DNA from 2 places in the Bradyrhizobium sp. SZCCHNR1098 genome. Region 1 is predicted to be linked to the other one. Evidence: riboswitches for the same ligand, from Rfam matches in the RefSeq annotation. Region 1 holds a riboswitch; the other holds the start of a gene.
What was found. Region 1 has a riboswitch for S-adenosylmethionine ahead of QX135_RS12340 (O-succinylhomoserine sulfhydrylase). Riboswitches for the same ligand answer to the same signal wherever they lie in the genome.
Positions count from the first base shown of each region.

Region 1 (7,774 bases):
GTTGCGACGAGGCGCAGCAGCGTCTGGTCTACACGATCGAGAGCGAACGCGTGACGCATCACAACGCGTCCGTGCAGATCATCCCCGACGGCGCGCAGGGTTGCCGGATGCTCTGGATCACCGACGTGCTGCCGCACGCCATCGCGCCCTATATCGAGCAGCAGATGGCGCTCGGCACGCGCGCGATGCAGGACGCCATAGGCGGGCTGGGCGCCTAGACGAGCCGAGCAGCCGTCAGCCGACATGCGGAGATGGCGGGATCTGCGCCCCCGAGCCGAGCTCGACCGCCAGCACGGCCGGGCGCAGCTCCAGCGCTGCGGCCGGCTTCGGGCCCCAGCGGGTGAGCATGACGGTGGCGAGCGTCAGCACTCCGAGCAGGACCATCGAGGACGCCGCCAGCATGAAGAAGTCGCCCTCGGTCGCGGCATGGCTCAGCAGATAGCTACCGCCTGCGGCGATGAAGACGAGCCGCACCGTCTGTGCCAACACCGGACCGATCACCCTGGCCGCGCCCTGTGAGGAGAAGTACATCGAGATCGCCAGGCCGATGAAGGCATACATTGGCGCTGCGACCTGCAGATAGTGCCGGCCGGCGCTGCGCGCGCTCTCGTCCTGGGTGAAGATGTCGACCCACAATTGCGGGACGATCGCGATCAGCGTCGACAGCGCACCCACCGACGCGAAAGAGACCAGCCCCGCCGTCCAGGCGATCCGGCGGGCACGCGCGATTCTTTCCGCACCGATCGCCATGCCGACCATCGGCACCGAGGCCATGCCGACGGAGAACGCGACAGTGGTCACCATGAATTCGAGCCGTGCGCCGATGCCGTAGCCGGCCAGCACGGCGGTGCCGAACGATGCCAGCATGTGCGTGAAGATCGCGATCGACAGCACGGATTGCAGCGGCGAGAAGCAGGCGATGGCGCCGACCTTGAGGATGTCGGCGAACATCGCGCGGCTGATCTTCAGGCCCCGCAGCTTCGGCCGCACGCGCGCGCGGCCGGAGAACAGGTACCAGCCCATCACCGAGATGCTGACGCAGAAAGCCAGCAGCGCGCCGGCGGCGACGCCGCGCATGCCGAGCCCGAGGACCAGGCTGAGCGTGCCGCCCAATACGATCTGCAGCAGCGCCGAACTGAGGATCATGAACGACGGCAGCTTCATGTTGCCGGTGCCGCGCAGGATGCCGGCCATCGAGTTCATCAGCCAGGGCAGGATGGCGCCGCCGAAGAAGATCTGCAGATAGGCTGTGGCATGGCTCAGCACCGCGCCGCGGCCGCCGAGCACCTCCAGCAAAGCGGGACCGAACACCAGCATGCCGACCATGAAGGTCGCGCCGAACAACAGCGCAATCAGCAGCGCGTGCGTGGCGAGGGTCGAGGCCCGTTCGGTGTCGCCGGCGCCGAGCGCCCGCGCGATCGCCGAGGCCACGCCGCCGCCCATGGCGCCGCCGGACATCGTCATGGTCAGGATCACCAGCGGGAACACTAGTGCCATCGCCGCCAGCGCCTCGATACCGAGCCGGCCGATATAGGAGGTCTCGGCGATGACGACGCAGGTGCCTGCCGTGTTCGCGATGATGTTGGGCCAGGCCAGCGACAGCAGGGTGCGCAGAATGGGTCCGTCGACGAGCGCATTCCGAACCGGCTTCGCGATGGGCGGCAACGTACGCCCCTCGCCGACCGGACTGTCGGCCAAGCCGATCTCGGACATGCTCGCTCCCCGTTTGGCCGCGCCATCTGGCGGGACCTTTGTCGTTCCTCCTAGCACACCGCCGGGCCGCGCCCCGTGCAGCGGGCGCATTGGGGGTGCGCGGTCAGCGCGCAGCCGGGCCTAGAGGCGGAAGTGCTTGGAGAGCTTCAGGCCCTGGGCCTGGTAGTTGGAGCCGATGCGGCTGCCATACATCGCGTTCGGCCGGGCCAGCATCTTCTCATAGACGAGGCGGCCGACGATCTGACCGTGCTCGAGGATGAACGGCACCTCGCGCGAGCGCACCTCGAGCACCGCGCGCGAGCCCTGCCCGCCGGCGCCGGCATAGCCGAAGCCGGGATCGAAGAAGCCGGCATAGTGGACACGGAATTCGCCCACGAGCGGATCGAACGGCACCATCTCGGCGGCGTAGTCCGGCGGCACCTGCACGGCCTCCTTCGAAGCCAGGATGTAGAACTCGCCGGGATCGAGAATGAGGCTGCCGTCGGGGCGCGCCTTGATCGGCTCCCAGAACTCCTCCACAGCATAGCCGGCGCGGCGGTCGACGTCGACGACGCCGGTATGGCGCTTGGCGCGATAGCCCACATAGCCGTTGGCATTGCTGCCGGACAGGTCGACGGAAAGAGCGACGCCGCCGACGAGATCCGCATCATCGCGATCCACCAGCCGCTCGGCCTGATGCAGCGCGATCAGTTCGTCCTCCGACAGAACCGCGTCGCGGTAGCGGAAGCGGACCTGGGACAGGCGCGAGCCTTCGCGCAGCAAAACGGGAAACGTCTTCGGGCTGATCTCGGCGTAGAGCGGACCGTGATAGCCGGCTCCGATCATGTCGAACCGTCGCGTGCCGTCGGCGATCACGCGGGTGAACACGTCGAGCCGCCCGGTCGAGCTCTTCGGATTGGCGGCCGCGACGATGTCCTTCGGCAGCGCGAGACTCTCCAAGAGCGGCACGATGTAGACGCAGTTGGTCTCCAGCACTGCGCCGTCGGCGAGCGCGAATTCGTGCAGCTTCAACTCGTCGATACGCTCGGCGACCGTCGCGCCCGGCCCGGGCAGAAAGCTTGCCCGCACGCGATAGGCGATGTCGCCGAGCCGCAGGTCCAGGCTCGCCGGCTGGATCTGGCTTTCGACAAAATCGTATGCGGGGATGATCAGGCCAGCCTCCGCCATCGCCACGATCATGCGATCGGGGAGGATGCCGTGGGCGTCGGGGCTGAGCGAAAACGGCAAGACCTGATCCTTTGCAGGCGCCGGAACGGCGGCTTATCGAGCCTATATAGGGTCTTTTTACCGGTTATCCGATGGCTGGCTTGACGGAAAGGCCGGTTGCGACTATGAGCACGACTTATCCCGTGGTGATTTGAGCCGGCCGGCTTGCAGCCACGTTAAATAAGTCGCTAAACAGGCCGGGGACGATTGTGATCCCGGCCGTGAGGAGTTTTCCCAGGCCGGTTTTTTTGTGCCCATCGCTGGAGGCGGTGGTCACGATGGAGGTCACATGTCGAAGTCCCCCGCGAAGGCCCCGGCGTCGTTCGCCCGCTATCGTCCTGAAACCCGCCTGGTGCATTCCGGCACCTTGCGTTCCGAATTCGGCGAGACCGCCGAGGCGCTCTATCTGACGCAAGGCTTCGTCTACGCCACCGCCGAGGAGTGCGAGGCGCGCTTCAAGGGCGAGGATCCCGGCTTCATCTATTCGCGCTTCTCCAACCCGACCACGGCAATGTTCGAGCGCCGCATGATCGAGCTCGAGGGCGCCGAGGCCTGCCGCTCGGCCGCAACCGGCATGGCCGCAGTCACCACGGCAATCCTCGCTCCCCTCCGTGCCGGCGATCACGTCGTCGCCGCCAAGGCGCTGTTCGGCTCGTGCCGCTACGTCGTCGAAGATCTCTTGCCGCGCTACGGCATCGAATCGACCCTGGTCGATGGGCTCGACCTCGACCAATGGCAGAAGGCGGTCAGGCCGAACACCAAGTCGTTCTTCCTGGAGAGCCCGACCAATCCGACGCTCGACGTGATGGACATTCCCGCGATCGCCGAGATCGCGCACGCCCGTGGCGCGCGACTGATCGTCGACAACGTGTTCGCGACCCCGATCTGGCAGAGCCCGCTCGCGCTCGGCGCCGACGTCGTGGTGTATTCCGCGACCAAGCACATCGATGGCCAGGGCCGCTGCCTCGGCGGCGTGATCCTGTCGTCGGAGGCGTTCATCGCCGAGCACATCCACAATTTCATGCGCCAGACCGGTCCGTCGATCTCGCCGTTCAACGCCTGGGTCCTGCTCAAGGGCCTGGAGACCTTGGCGGTGCGCGTGCGCGCGCAGACCGAGACGGCGGCGAAGGTGGCCGACTTTCTCGCGGCGCATCCGAAGATCTCGCGGCTGATCTATCCCGGTCGCGAGGACCATCCGCAGGCGGCGACCGTGCGCAAGCAGATGCGCGCCGGCTCGACGCTGGTCGGCTTCGAGGTGAAGGGCGGCAAGGCCGGCGCGTTCCGCACGCTCAACGGCTTGAAGCTCGCGCGCATCTCCAACAATCTCGGCGACGCCAAGACGCTGGTCACGCATCCGGCGACGACGACGCACCAGCGGCTGACGCCGGAGGCGCGCGCCGAGCTCGGCATCAGCGAGGGCTTCATCCGCTTCTCCGCCGGGCTCGAGCATGCCGACGATCTGATCGAGGATCTGGATGCGGCCCTGAGGGCCGCGTAGCGAATGGCCGCATAGAGAATGGCGAATAGGGCGTACCGATTGCATCCTATTCGCTACTCGCTACTCGCTATTCCCTACTCGCCACTCTCACATCGGCCGATAGGTCAGCACGTTGGCCGGCGTGTTGATGCCGAGCTTGACCTGGCCGACCGAGCGGATGATGTCGTCGCCGAGCAGCTGGGCGAAGCAGGCGTAGCCCCAATCGCTCATGTGCAGACCGTCCGAGATCACGAACTCGTTGATCGGGATCGCCTGCCGCTCGTGCCAGTCGCGCATCACCTCGAAGCGGGGGAAGATGCCGGCGTGATGCAGCTCGGCGATACGCCCGAGCAGCTTGTTCATGCGGCTGGCGTTCTCCGAGCGCTCGTTGACGCGCGGCGAATATTGCAGGTCGACCAGCACGACATCGGAGGCCGCCGCCTGGATCTTGGCGACGCCGTCATCGACCAGCTTGGCGGTCTCGGCGGGATCGAGATCGCGCAGCACGGCATTGGTGCCGACCTGCCAGATCACGAGATCCGGATGCCGGTCGATCACCGACGTCTCCAGCCGCTTCATCATCTCCGGCGCATCCTCGCCGCCGACGCCGGCATTGATGACGCTGATGTCGACCATCGGATATTGCCGGCGCAGCTGCGCGGCGAGCCGATTCGGATAGGTGTAGTCCGGCGCGCTCGCGCCATAGCCCTGCGTCGACGACGAGCCGAAGGCGACGATGACGACCGGCAGGCCGGAGGCGAGCTTGTTGGCGACGTGCGGCAGCGAAATGAAATTCTTCTTGGCGACGCCCTTCGGCGTCAGGCACGGCACGCGGTTGAAGATGTCGGTGGCCGACTTCGCGACCTGCTTGACCTTGTCGATCGCCCGCTCGGTGATGCTGCGCGACGGCGGCGCCGCCACGACGGCCTGCCCGGCTGCAGCCGGCGGCTGTGCATCGGTCATGGCCGGCGCGGTCGTCGCCGCAGGCGGCGAGGTTATGGTCGCCGGGCGCGCCACGGCGATCGGCCCGGGCACCTGATCGCTCGCCTGCGCCACCGTGACGTGACCGATGCTCGGTCGCCCGCTGATCAGCGGAGCCTTTGGATCGGAGCTCTCCACATCGGAAAGCGCGGCGGGCGCAGCCGGCGCTGCGCTCTGCGCCCGTAGCTTCTGCGGGCTCAGCGCGAGGGCGATGGCAATGACCGCAACGGCCGAAAGCTTCTCCCATGTCCCGGAGACGCGGTGACACTCATTCGACGTCATGAACGACATAACCCTAGTTCTGCTGCGCCGGCCCGATATGCGCCGCGTCGATGATGAACTTCGACAGCGCCCGGCCGAGGCAGTCATGAACCTGCTTGGCCAGCTCGACTCCGTGCGTCGGATTGAACAGGTCGAAATCGCCCTGCTCGTTCCATTGCCGCATGATGGCAAACCGATCGAACAGCGGAATGTCCCGGTGCTGCGCCACCACACGCATGTTGTCGACATAGGGCGGCACGGAGATCAATGTCTCCGTCCGCGGACTGTATTGCAGGTTCATCAAGACGACGTCAGCTCCCGCTTTCTGCAGCGTCGCCACACCGTCGTCGACCGCCTGCCGGAACTCATCAGGATCGATCGACCGCATGGCGTCGACCGTGCCGGTCTGCCAGATGACCAAATTAGGCCTTTTTCCTTCCACCAGTTTAACGAGATTGCCCGCGACCTCCTCGGCCGTCTTCTTGGGCTGCAGCTCGATGCTGAGATTGACGGCGACGGTTGGCAGCTTGTCCTTCAACGCAGCCTGCAGACGGGCGGGGTAGGCATTGGCGTCGGACGTGCTGACAATGGAGGATGACCTGCTTCCGACGACGAGAATATCCAGCGTGCGGCCGTTCTTGACGGCGTCTGCAACCTTCGGGAGCGGGCTCTCGGTGGTCAGCAGGTAGGCCGGCACCTCGCAGTTCTGCGGCGCCTCTTCCGCGCGCGCAGAGGCCGCCAGCGAAACAGCCAGCACTGCGATACCAAACCTTAACCACGAGACGGACTTCATCAGCCCCCTCCCGCCAGATCGGCGTTGCTGCGCGCACCTTTTCGCGTCGCGCCCTTATCGGCCTCACGCTTGTACCACGAAATCAACGACGCCACCCCCCACATGATGAGGATGCCGCAAAGGCTGATCACCGCGTGCATCATGGCGCCGCCGGACACTTCGGCAAGGACGAAGTGGCCCGCAAACGCCAGAAACACGCCGAGACAGAAGATCTCGAGCGAGTGTTGCCCACAGACAATCAGCGGACGCAGCCACGGCGACTTCAAGAGCGGCCAATCCTTGCGCAAATAGTGCACGGTGAGTGCTGCGAGTGCGAGAAAATGCGCGAAACGCAACACGTCAAGGTCGGTCTTGTCGATCGGATACATCCACTGCTCGATTCGGCGCGGCATCAGATGGCCGAGCTGCGGAATGTACCAGGTCAGGGTCACACAGAAGGCCGCGACCAGATAGGCGACGCAGAGCCCGAGCGTGATCGGCGAGTTGATGATGCGCGACATGCGCCGCGCGCCGCCGAGCGCGCACCAGGCGCCGAACACGAACAGCAATTGCCAGGCGAACGGATTGAAGGCCCAGAAGCCGTTGGGATAGGCCGTCAGATAGAGATCGAGCTCCCAGGTCACGGCATAGAGAATGACGGATAGGCCGAGCGTCACGTCGGGCCGCCAACGCATCAGCCACAGGATCAACGGCAGGAACAACATCAGCACGATGTAGAGCGGCAGCACGTCCATATTGACGGGGCGGAAGCGCAGGATCAGCGCCTGCACGATGGTCACGTCCGGCTGCTTGAGAAAATCCATGATTCCCATCTCTTCGGTGTAGAGCGGGTTCTCGAAGCTGGTCGCGACGTAGGAGATCTCGGCGAGGAAGATCGTGAACAGGAAGACGTGGGCGACGTAGATCTGCCAGACGCGGCGCAGGATGCGCGCGGTTGCGACGATGAAACCGGCATCCTGCATCGCCCGGCCGTAGACGAACGCCGCCGTGTAGCCTGAGATGAAGATGAAGATCTCGGTGGCGTCGGAGAAGCCGTAGTTGCGGAGCGTGAACCAGGTCAGCAGGTTCGGCGGCAGATGGTCGATGAAGATCAGCCATAGCGCCAGCCCGCGAAACAGGTCGAGCCGCAGTTCGCGCTCGCCGACCGCCGGGAAGGTGATCGCAGGGACGGCGGTGATGGCGGGTGCAGCGCTGACGGCCGGCGCAGCCGCGACGGCAGATGCAGATGCAACCGCAGGTGCAGCCGCGCTCGCCGCAGCGGCAGTCTCCGTAGCCGGCGCGGGTGCGGCGCTGGCTGCGGGGGCGGACGGTCCGGCAAGGCGATCGACAATCGACGTCATCAG
Region 1 is NZ_JAUEXY010000004.1:421,311-429,084, forward strand. It holds gene QX135_RS12325 (SRPBCC family protein) at 1-218, shown strand, start outside; gene QX135_RS12330 (MATE family efflux transporter) at 235-1,713, opposite strand; gene QX135_RS12335 (2'-deoxycytidine 5'-triphosphate deaminase) at 1,834-2,940, opposite strand; SAM riboswitch at 3,053-3,132, shown strand; gene QX135_RS12340 (O-succinylhomoserine sulfhydrylase) at 3,209-4,417, shown strand; gene QX135_RS12345 (SGNH/GDSL hydrolase family protein) at 4,505-5,659, opposite strand; gene QX135_RS12350 (SGNH/GDSL hydrolase family protein) at 5,673-6,431, opposite strand; gene QX135_RS12355 (OpgC domain-containing protein) at 6,431-7,771, opposite strand.

Region 2 (7,774 bases), 350 kb from region 1:
GGCTGTTCGGCCGCATAGCGGCGGCGGTGAAAGCTTGACGCTATGGTGGCGCACCTTCCGGCGCAGGATGCAGCGAGTGGCCGTCATCGTGCAGCATCGTTGCGAGCCGATGCAACTGCGTGTCGCGAAGGCCCTGCGCCTCGATCGCCTTCACAGTCGAGATCACGTAGTCGCGATTGGCGCCGGACTGGCCGTGACCCTGACGCACATGGCGCAACTGTTCCTGCGGCGACAACCGGCCGGCATATTGCACATGGCCGCGATCGACCACGTAGACCAGCGCGCTCACCCGCTCGCGGGCGTCGTTCTCCAGCCATACCGAGCGCGTCACTTCGCGATACACCGAGGTCACCTGCTCACGCGCCCGCAAATAGGCGATGGTATCGTCGCGCTTGTCTGCTGCCACTCGAAACGCAATGCCGCGACACGCGCCGCCGCGATCGAGACCGAGCACGAGGCCGGGCTTCTCCGGCGTTCCGCGGTGGACGAACGAATACACACAGAGCGCGCGATGCTCGCCGATCAACCGCGCCGGCACCTGCTCGAGAAAGGCGAATCCGGGTCGCCACATCAGCGAGCCGTAGCCGAAGACCCAGAGGTCGCCGTGGGGAAGGTCGCGTTCGGAGAGGGTCATTGCGGACATCAATGCGGAGGCCTAAGTGTGGTGCTCGCGAATTGTTAATTTAGATACACAATCCGTGATCGCCGAATTGCCAAAATTGCTGCCCAAAGGGTGTCCTGCATGTCTCGTTTGCCGCAACCGCCGCGCAGGCGCTCTCGCTGGGGGCTTTTCATAGCTCCCGTCCTGCTCCTGATCGCCGCCGTCGCGTGGAGCGCATTCTGGTTCTTCGCCGCTTCGCAAGTGGATGTCCAGGCCGACGCCTGGCGTGCGCGGGAAGCGAAGTCCGGCCGCGTCTTCGATTGCGCGAACCGCTCGGTCGCCGGCTTTCCGTTCCGGCTCGAGGTCCGCTGTACGGATCCGAACGTAGCCCTGTTTTCGCAGGCCGCCGGCACGCCCTTGATGAACGCCAAGCTCGACGAGATTCTCGTCGTCGCACAGGTGTGGGACCCGAAGCGGGTCATCGCGGAGTTCAGGGGACCCGCTATGATCGCCGACGGTCGCGGACCGGCCTCGTTCTCCGTGAACTGGCGCGTCGGTGAGGCCAGTGTCCGCGGTCTGCCAGGGCCGCCGCAGCGCGCCGACCTCGTGTTCGAACAACCGACCATCGACCGCATCGAGGGCAACACTGCGGTGCCCGCCGCGCGCGCCGACCATGCCGAATTGCACGGCCGTGTTGCCGAGGGCTCGCCGTCCGACCATCCGGTGCTGGAGACCGCGTTGCAGATCGCGAACGGCAGCATCCAAGGCAGCCATCCTCTGCTTGCCGAACCGTTCAATACCGACGTCCAGGCCCGCGTCACGGGTCTCAAGGACTTCAGGCCCAAACCCTGGCCGGAGCGGTTTCGCGAGATCCAGGCGGCGGGCGGTCATGTCGAGATTGTCCAGTCGCGCATCCAGCAGGGCGAGCTGCTGGCGGTCGCATCGGGCACGCTGACCCTGACCGCCAATGGCGGGATCGATGGCGAAGTGCAGATGACGGTCGCCGGGATCGAAAAGGTCATTCCGGCGCTCGGCCTCGACAAGATGCTCGAAAACGGCGTGCCGCAGGGAACGCTCGATCGCGTGGCGCCCGGTGTGAAGTCGCAGGACGTCAACAACCTGCTCGGTGCGCTCGACCGCGCGATTCCCGGCCTCGGCAAGGTCGTCAAGCAGAACGCCAATGTCGGCGTCGCGCTCGGCATCAATGCGCTCGGCAAGGAGGCCACGCTCGAAGGACGCAAGGCGCGGACCTTCCCGTTGCGCTTCGCCGACGGGGTCGTGGTGCTCGGTCCGTTCAAGGTCGCCCGCGTCCCACCGCTGTTCTGAAGCCTTCAGGGCTTCTTCAACTGCGGCAGCGGCCGGCCGAAGTCCGGCGCCGCCGAATCCTGGCCGATATCGACGATGCCGCGGCGGATCGCGCGGGTGCGGGTGAAGTGATCGAACAGCGCATCGCCGTCGCCGCGGCGGATCGCCCGCGTCAGCTTGGAGAGGTCCTCGGTGAAGGTGCCGAGCATGTCGAGCACGGCATCCTTGTTGCTCAGGAAGATGTCGCGCCACATCGTCGGGTCGGATGCGGCGATGCGGGTGAAATCGCGAAAGCCGCCGGCGGAGAACTTGATCACCTCGGACTCCGTCACCTGCGCCAGCTCGTCGGCGGTGCCGACGATGGTGTAGGCGATCAGATGCGGCAGATGGCTGGTGATCGCGAGCACGCGGTCGTGGTGATCCGGCGTCATGATCTCGACCTTGGCGCCGAGCGCCGCCCAGAACGCGCGCAGACGATCGATCGCGTCGGCATCTACACCGTCGGGTGGCGTCAGGATGCACCAGCGGTTGATGAACAGCTCGGCGAAACCAGAATCCGGTCCCGAATTCTCGGTGCCGGCGACCGGATGCGCCGGCACGAAATGAACATGCGCTGGCAGATGCGGCGCCATGTCGCGAACGATGGCGCCCTTCACGGAGCCGACGTCGGAGACGATGGCGCCGGGCTTCAGATGCGGCGCGATCTCGGCCGCGACCGGACCGCACGCTCCGACGGGAATACAGAGGATGACGAGGTCGGCATCCTTGACCGCCTCCGCATTGCTCGCCACGACGCGGTCGACGAGGCCGAGTTCGGCGACGCGCGCGCGAGTCTTCTCCGAGCGCGCGGTGGTGACGATCTCGCCGGCCACGCCCTGCAGCCGCGCCGCCCGCGCGATCGAGCCGCCGATCAGGCCGAAGCCGATCAGCGCGATGCGTTCGAACCGCCCCGCGACGCTCATTTCGCCCTCATGAATTCGCTGAGAGCCTCCACGACCAGACGATTGGCTTCCTCGGTGCCGATCGTCATGCGCAGCGCGTTCGGCAGCTTGTAGTTGGCGAGCGCGCGCAGCACGAGGCCGCGCCGGGTCAGGAATGCGTCGGCCTCGACCGCGGTCTTGCCCTTGTCGGTCGGGAAGTGGATCAGGATGAAATTGGTGACGCTCGGCGTCACCTTCAGCCCGAGCTTGCCGATCTCCTCGGTCAGCCAGTTGCGCCACGTTTCCGTATGCGTCTTCGACATCTGCTGATGCGCGGTGTCCTCGATCGCGGCGACCGCGGCGAGCATCGCCGGCGAGGAGACGTTGAACGGCCCACGGATTCGGTTGATCGCATCGACGATGGGCGCGGGGCCGAACATCCAGCCGACGCGGAGCGCCGCGAGGCCGTGGATCTTGGAAAAGGTGTGGGTGACGACGGTGTTCTCGGTCGTCGCGACCAGCTCGATCCCGAACTCATAATCGTTGCGCGAGACGTAGTCGGCATAGGCGGCGTCGAGCACCAGCACGACATGCGAGGGAAGGCCGGCGCGCAGCCGCTTGACCTCGTCGAACGGGATGTAGGTGCCGGTCGGGTTGTTCGGATTGGCGAGCCACACGAGCTTGGTGCGCGGCGTCACCGCGGCCAGGATCGCGTCGACGTCGGTGCGATACTCGGTCTCGGCGGCAACCACGTTCCTGGCGCCGCAGCCCATGGTCGCGATCGGATAGACCAGGAAGCCGTGCGCGGTGGAGATCGCCTCGTCGCCTTGCCCGAGAAAGGTGTGTGCCAGCAGATTCAGGATCTCGTCGGAGCCGGCGCCGCAGACGATGCGGCCGGGATCGAGGCCATAGGTGCGGCCGATCGCCTCGCGCAGCACCCGCGAGGTGCCTTCCGGATAATCCTCCAGATGCGTGGCCGCGCTCTTGAAGGCGTCGATCGCCTTGGGTGAAGGACCGAACGGAGTCTCGTTCGCCGACAGCTTGAACACCTTGCGGCCCGGCTCGGGCTTCGGGCTCTTGCCCGGCGTGTAGGGCGCAATCTCGAGGATGCCGGGATTCGGCACGGGGCGGTTCATCGTCAACTCCGGAAAATCATCACTGGCGCGGGGCGTCTCAGCTGGGAACCGTATAGCGTTTCGCATGGCCGCCGACGAGGGCCGTCGAGCGGACCGAGGCGCCCGCCGCGATCAGGGCAGCCTTGATCTTGTCGAGGTTCGACGGCGACTCGATCGACACCAACAGCGCCGCGCCGTCGAAGGCGGTATCGGGCACCGCGATGACGTCGGCGAGCGGCGACAGCGCGCGGGACACCTGCGCATTCCAGCCGGAGACGCGGATGCTCCAGGTCTCGACCTCCAGCACCAGCGCGTCGTCCGCGACGCGCGAGATCGCGAACACCGGCAGCGCCGCCGGATGGTCGGCCCGCTCGATGAACGGCATCCGCGCGATGATCTTCGGCGCGCCCGCGGGCTCCAGCGTGATCCACCACGGCGTATGCCCCGAGGTCGTCGACACCAGCGCGAGATCGCCCTTCGAGCGCGCCACGGCTTCGACGGCGGCCTGGGCGCTGAAATGGGCGACATAAGGCACCACGAAGCCGAAATGGAACCTGGCGGAATCGCGCATCGCGGATTCGCCGACCGACACGTCGGCGTGAACCGAGAACGGCGCCTGCACGTAAGTGAACGTCGAGACGATCACGCGCCAGATGCCCTCGACGGTGTCGAGCGGCAGGATGCCGCGATGGCGCTGCACCAGGCGCCGCATCATGTCGGCCTCTCGCGCCGGGCGGAACGCCGAGCCGACCTCCTGGGTCTTCTTGACCTTGATCAGCCGGTCGATGATGTCGGCCCTGTTCATCAGGAGCTGATGGACCTGCTCGTCGATCGCGTCGATCTCCTTGCGCAAATCGGCGAGCGAGGGAGGGGCTGGCGGCGGGGTCGACATGGGCAGGGTCACTCTTCGCAGGCCGCGGGTCAACGCGCGGCGGACTGGAACGGATGCCGTTCTCTCCGATGCGGGGGACGTGCGCAACAGCAAGTTTACCTCGTGCTGCCTAGGCTTGGCTGACCTGCAGCCATGGGGCGCCCGATCGGCGGTCAACCCGAGCTTGCCTTGACGAGGAGCGCCCGCGGGACTAGTTTCTGCCTGTTCCGTGGTCATTTGAGCCGGCCGGCTTGCAGCCACGTTAAAAAACTCGCTAAACAGGCCGGGGACGTTATCGATCCCGGCCGAACCCCAGTTCAGGCCGGGTTTTTCATGGCCTGATGTGTCACGTGGTTCGGGAGCCCTTGCCGGATGGCCGGGGTGAGAGACATGACAGGCCTGACGCCGAAACCCACCTCCGCGCTGCGCACGATTGCGCCCGAAGAGCGCTCGCACGAGGTCGATCATCCGAGCTCGCTGGTCGCGCAGTTCGGTGCCGACAAGCCGCTCAGGCTCGATTGCGGCGTCGACCTGTCGCCGTTCCAGATCGCCTACCAGACCTATGGCGAGCTCAACGCCGACAAGTCGAACGCGGTCCTGGTCTGCCACGCGCTGACCGGCGACCAGCACGTCGCCAACCGTCATCCGGTCACCGGCAAGCCGGGCTGGTGGGAGACGCTGGTCGGCCCCGGCCGTCCGCTCGATCCCAGCCGCTATTTCATCATCTGCTCGAACGTGATTGGCGGCTGCATGGGCTCGACCGGCCCGGCCTCGCTGAACCCTGCGACCGGCAAGGTCTGGGGGCTCGATTTCCCGATCATCACCATCCCCGACATGGTGCGGGCGCAGGCGATGCTGATCGACCATCTCGGCATCGACACGCTGTTCGCCGTGGTCGGCGGCTCGATGGGCGGCATGCAGGCGCTGCAATGGACGGTGGCCTATCCGCAGCGCGTGTTCGCCACGCTCGCGATCGCCTGCGCGACGCGGCACTCGGCACAGAACATCGCCTTCCACGAGCTCGGCCGCCAGGCCGTCATGGCCGATCCCGACTGGGACCACGGCCGCTACGGCGACAAGGGCACTCATCCGCATCGCGGCCTCGCGGTGGCACGGATGGCCGCGCATATCACTTATCTGTCGGATGCCGCCCTGCATCGCAAGTTCGGCCGCCGCATGCAAGACCGCGAGTTGCCGACGTTCTCGTTCGACGCCGACTTCCAGGTCGAGAGCTATCTGCGCTATCAGGGCTCGTCCTTCGTCGAGCGCTTCGACGCCAACTCCTATCTCTATCTGACGCGGGCGATGGACTATTTCGACATCGCCGGCGACCACGATGGCGTGCTGGCGGCGGCGTTCCGCGGCATCAAGACGCGCTTTTGCGTGGTGTCCTTCACCAGCGACTGGCTGTTTCCGACTTCGGAGTCGCGGGCGCTGGTGCATGCGCTCAACGCGTCCAGCGCGCGCGTGTCGTTTGCCGAGATCGAGACCGACAGGGGGCACGACGCGTTCCTGCTCGACGTCCCCGAGTTCTTCGAGATCGCCAGCGCTTTTCTCGATTCCGCCGGCAAGGCGCGCGGCCTCAAGGTCGCGACGGGAGGCTGAGACATGAGCATGCAGGGTGTGCTGCCGCTGAACGGATTCTCCGGCGGCGAGGTGCTGGCCTATCGGCCCGATCATCTCCTGATCGCCGGCATGGTCGAGAGCGGCTCCAAGGTGCTCGACATCGGCTGCGGCGACGGTGACCTGCTGCAGCTGCTCGAGAGCCGCGGCATCGACGGCCGCGGCATCGAGCTGTCGCGCGAGGGCGTCAACCATTGTGTCGCCAAGGGCCTCGCGGTGGTGCAGGGCGATGCTGACACCGATCTCGTCGATTATCCCGACGATGCGTTCGACTACGTGGTCCTGTCGCAGACCCTGCAAGCGACGCGGCGGCCCAAGACGGTGCTGGAAAATCTCCTGCGCATCGGCCGCCGTGCCATCGTCACCTTCCCGAATTTCGGCTTCTGGCGGCTGCGGCTGCAGCTGCTGGTCGGCGGCCACATGCCGCGCACCGACAATCTGCCTTTCACCTGGTACGACACGCCGAACATCCATTTCTGCACCATCAAGGACTTCGTGCAGCTCTGCGACGAGATCGGCGTCAAGATGGAGCGCGCCGTCGCACTTGATAGTTACGGCCGCCCCTTGCGTGTCGCCATGCCCTGGTGGTTCTGGAACATGTTCGGCGAGCAGGGGGTGTTTCTTCTGAGCAGGGCGGAGAAGGGGCGGTAGGGAGACGGGGGGCGACCGCAGCCCCGGGGCCTTGTTGAAGTTTGTGGCCCGCTCTCTCGGCCGTCATGGCCGGGCTTGTCCCGGCCATCCACGTCTTGCAGTATGGCGAGATGGCGGGCGGCTACGTGTACTTCATGACTAATCGTCCCAACGGTGCGCTCTATGTCGGCGTGACCAGCGATCTCGTGCGCCGTGTCTTTCAGCATCGATCCGGCTTGGTTGATGGCTTCACCAGGCGGTATGGCTTGACGCGATTGGTGTACTTTGAAGTCTTCGACGACATTCAGAGCGCGATCCAACGGGAGCACAACATCACGCATTGGTCGCGCGCCTGGAAGGTTGGAATGATCCTTGCGAGCAATCCCAGCTGGGATGATCTCTACGATAGGATCACAGCTTGAGGCGCGCACGAGGACGGACGTGGATGGCCGGGACAAGCCCGGCCATGACGAGCTTGGGGTGGCGGGATTTCACTTTTCAAAGAGCCGATGGCGGTTGAGACAAGGCTGCGCATCCCCGCGGCACCTTCGCGCCCGAGCTATGCGTCATGCATCGCCTCCGATAGCGAAGAGGCGCAGGGAAGGCCGGATGCTGGCCGCACCCATGGCCCGCCTGCGGAAAAAATGCAGGCGGCAGGAACCACAGGTACGAGCCGGAACACCCGGCCTTCCCTGCGCGATGGTTGAAC
Region 2 is NZ_JAUEXY010000004.1:75,524-83,297, reverse strand. It holds gene QX135_RS10785 (lysophospholipid acyltransferase family protein) at 1-38, shown strand, start outside; gene QX135_RS10780 (gamma-glutamylcyclotransferase) at 41-643, opposite strand; gene QX135_RS10775 (DUF2125 domain-containing protein) at 743-1,927, shown strand; gene QX135_RS10770 (prephenate/arogenate dehydrogenase family protein) at 1,933-2,868, opposite strand; gene hisC (histidinol-phosphate transaminase) at 2,865-3,962, opposite strand; gene QX135_RS10760 (chorismate mutase) at 4,000-4,833, opposite strand; SAM riboswitch at 5,032-5,111, shown strand; gene QX135_RS10755 (homoserine O-acetyltransferase) at 5,203-6,417, shown strand; gene metW (methionine biosynthesis protein MetW) at 6,421-7,086, shown strand; gene QX135_RS10745 (GIY-YIG nuclease family protein) at 7,152-7,487, shown strand.
Region 2: it holds a riboswitch for S-adenosylmethionine, as region 1 does, so the genes downstream of both, QX135_RS10755 (homoserine O-acetyltransferase) here and QX135_RS12340 (O-succinylhomoserine sulfhydrylase) in region 1, are expected to answer to the same signal.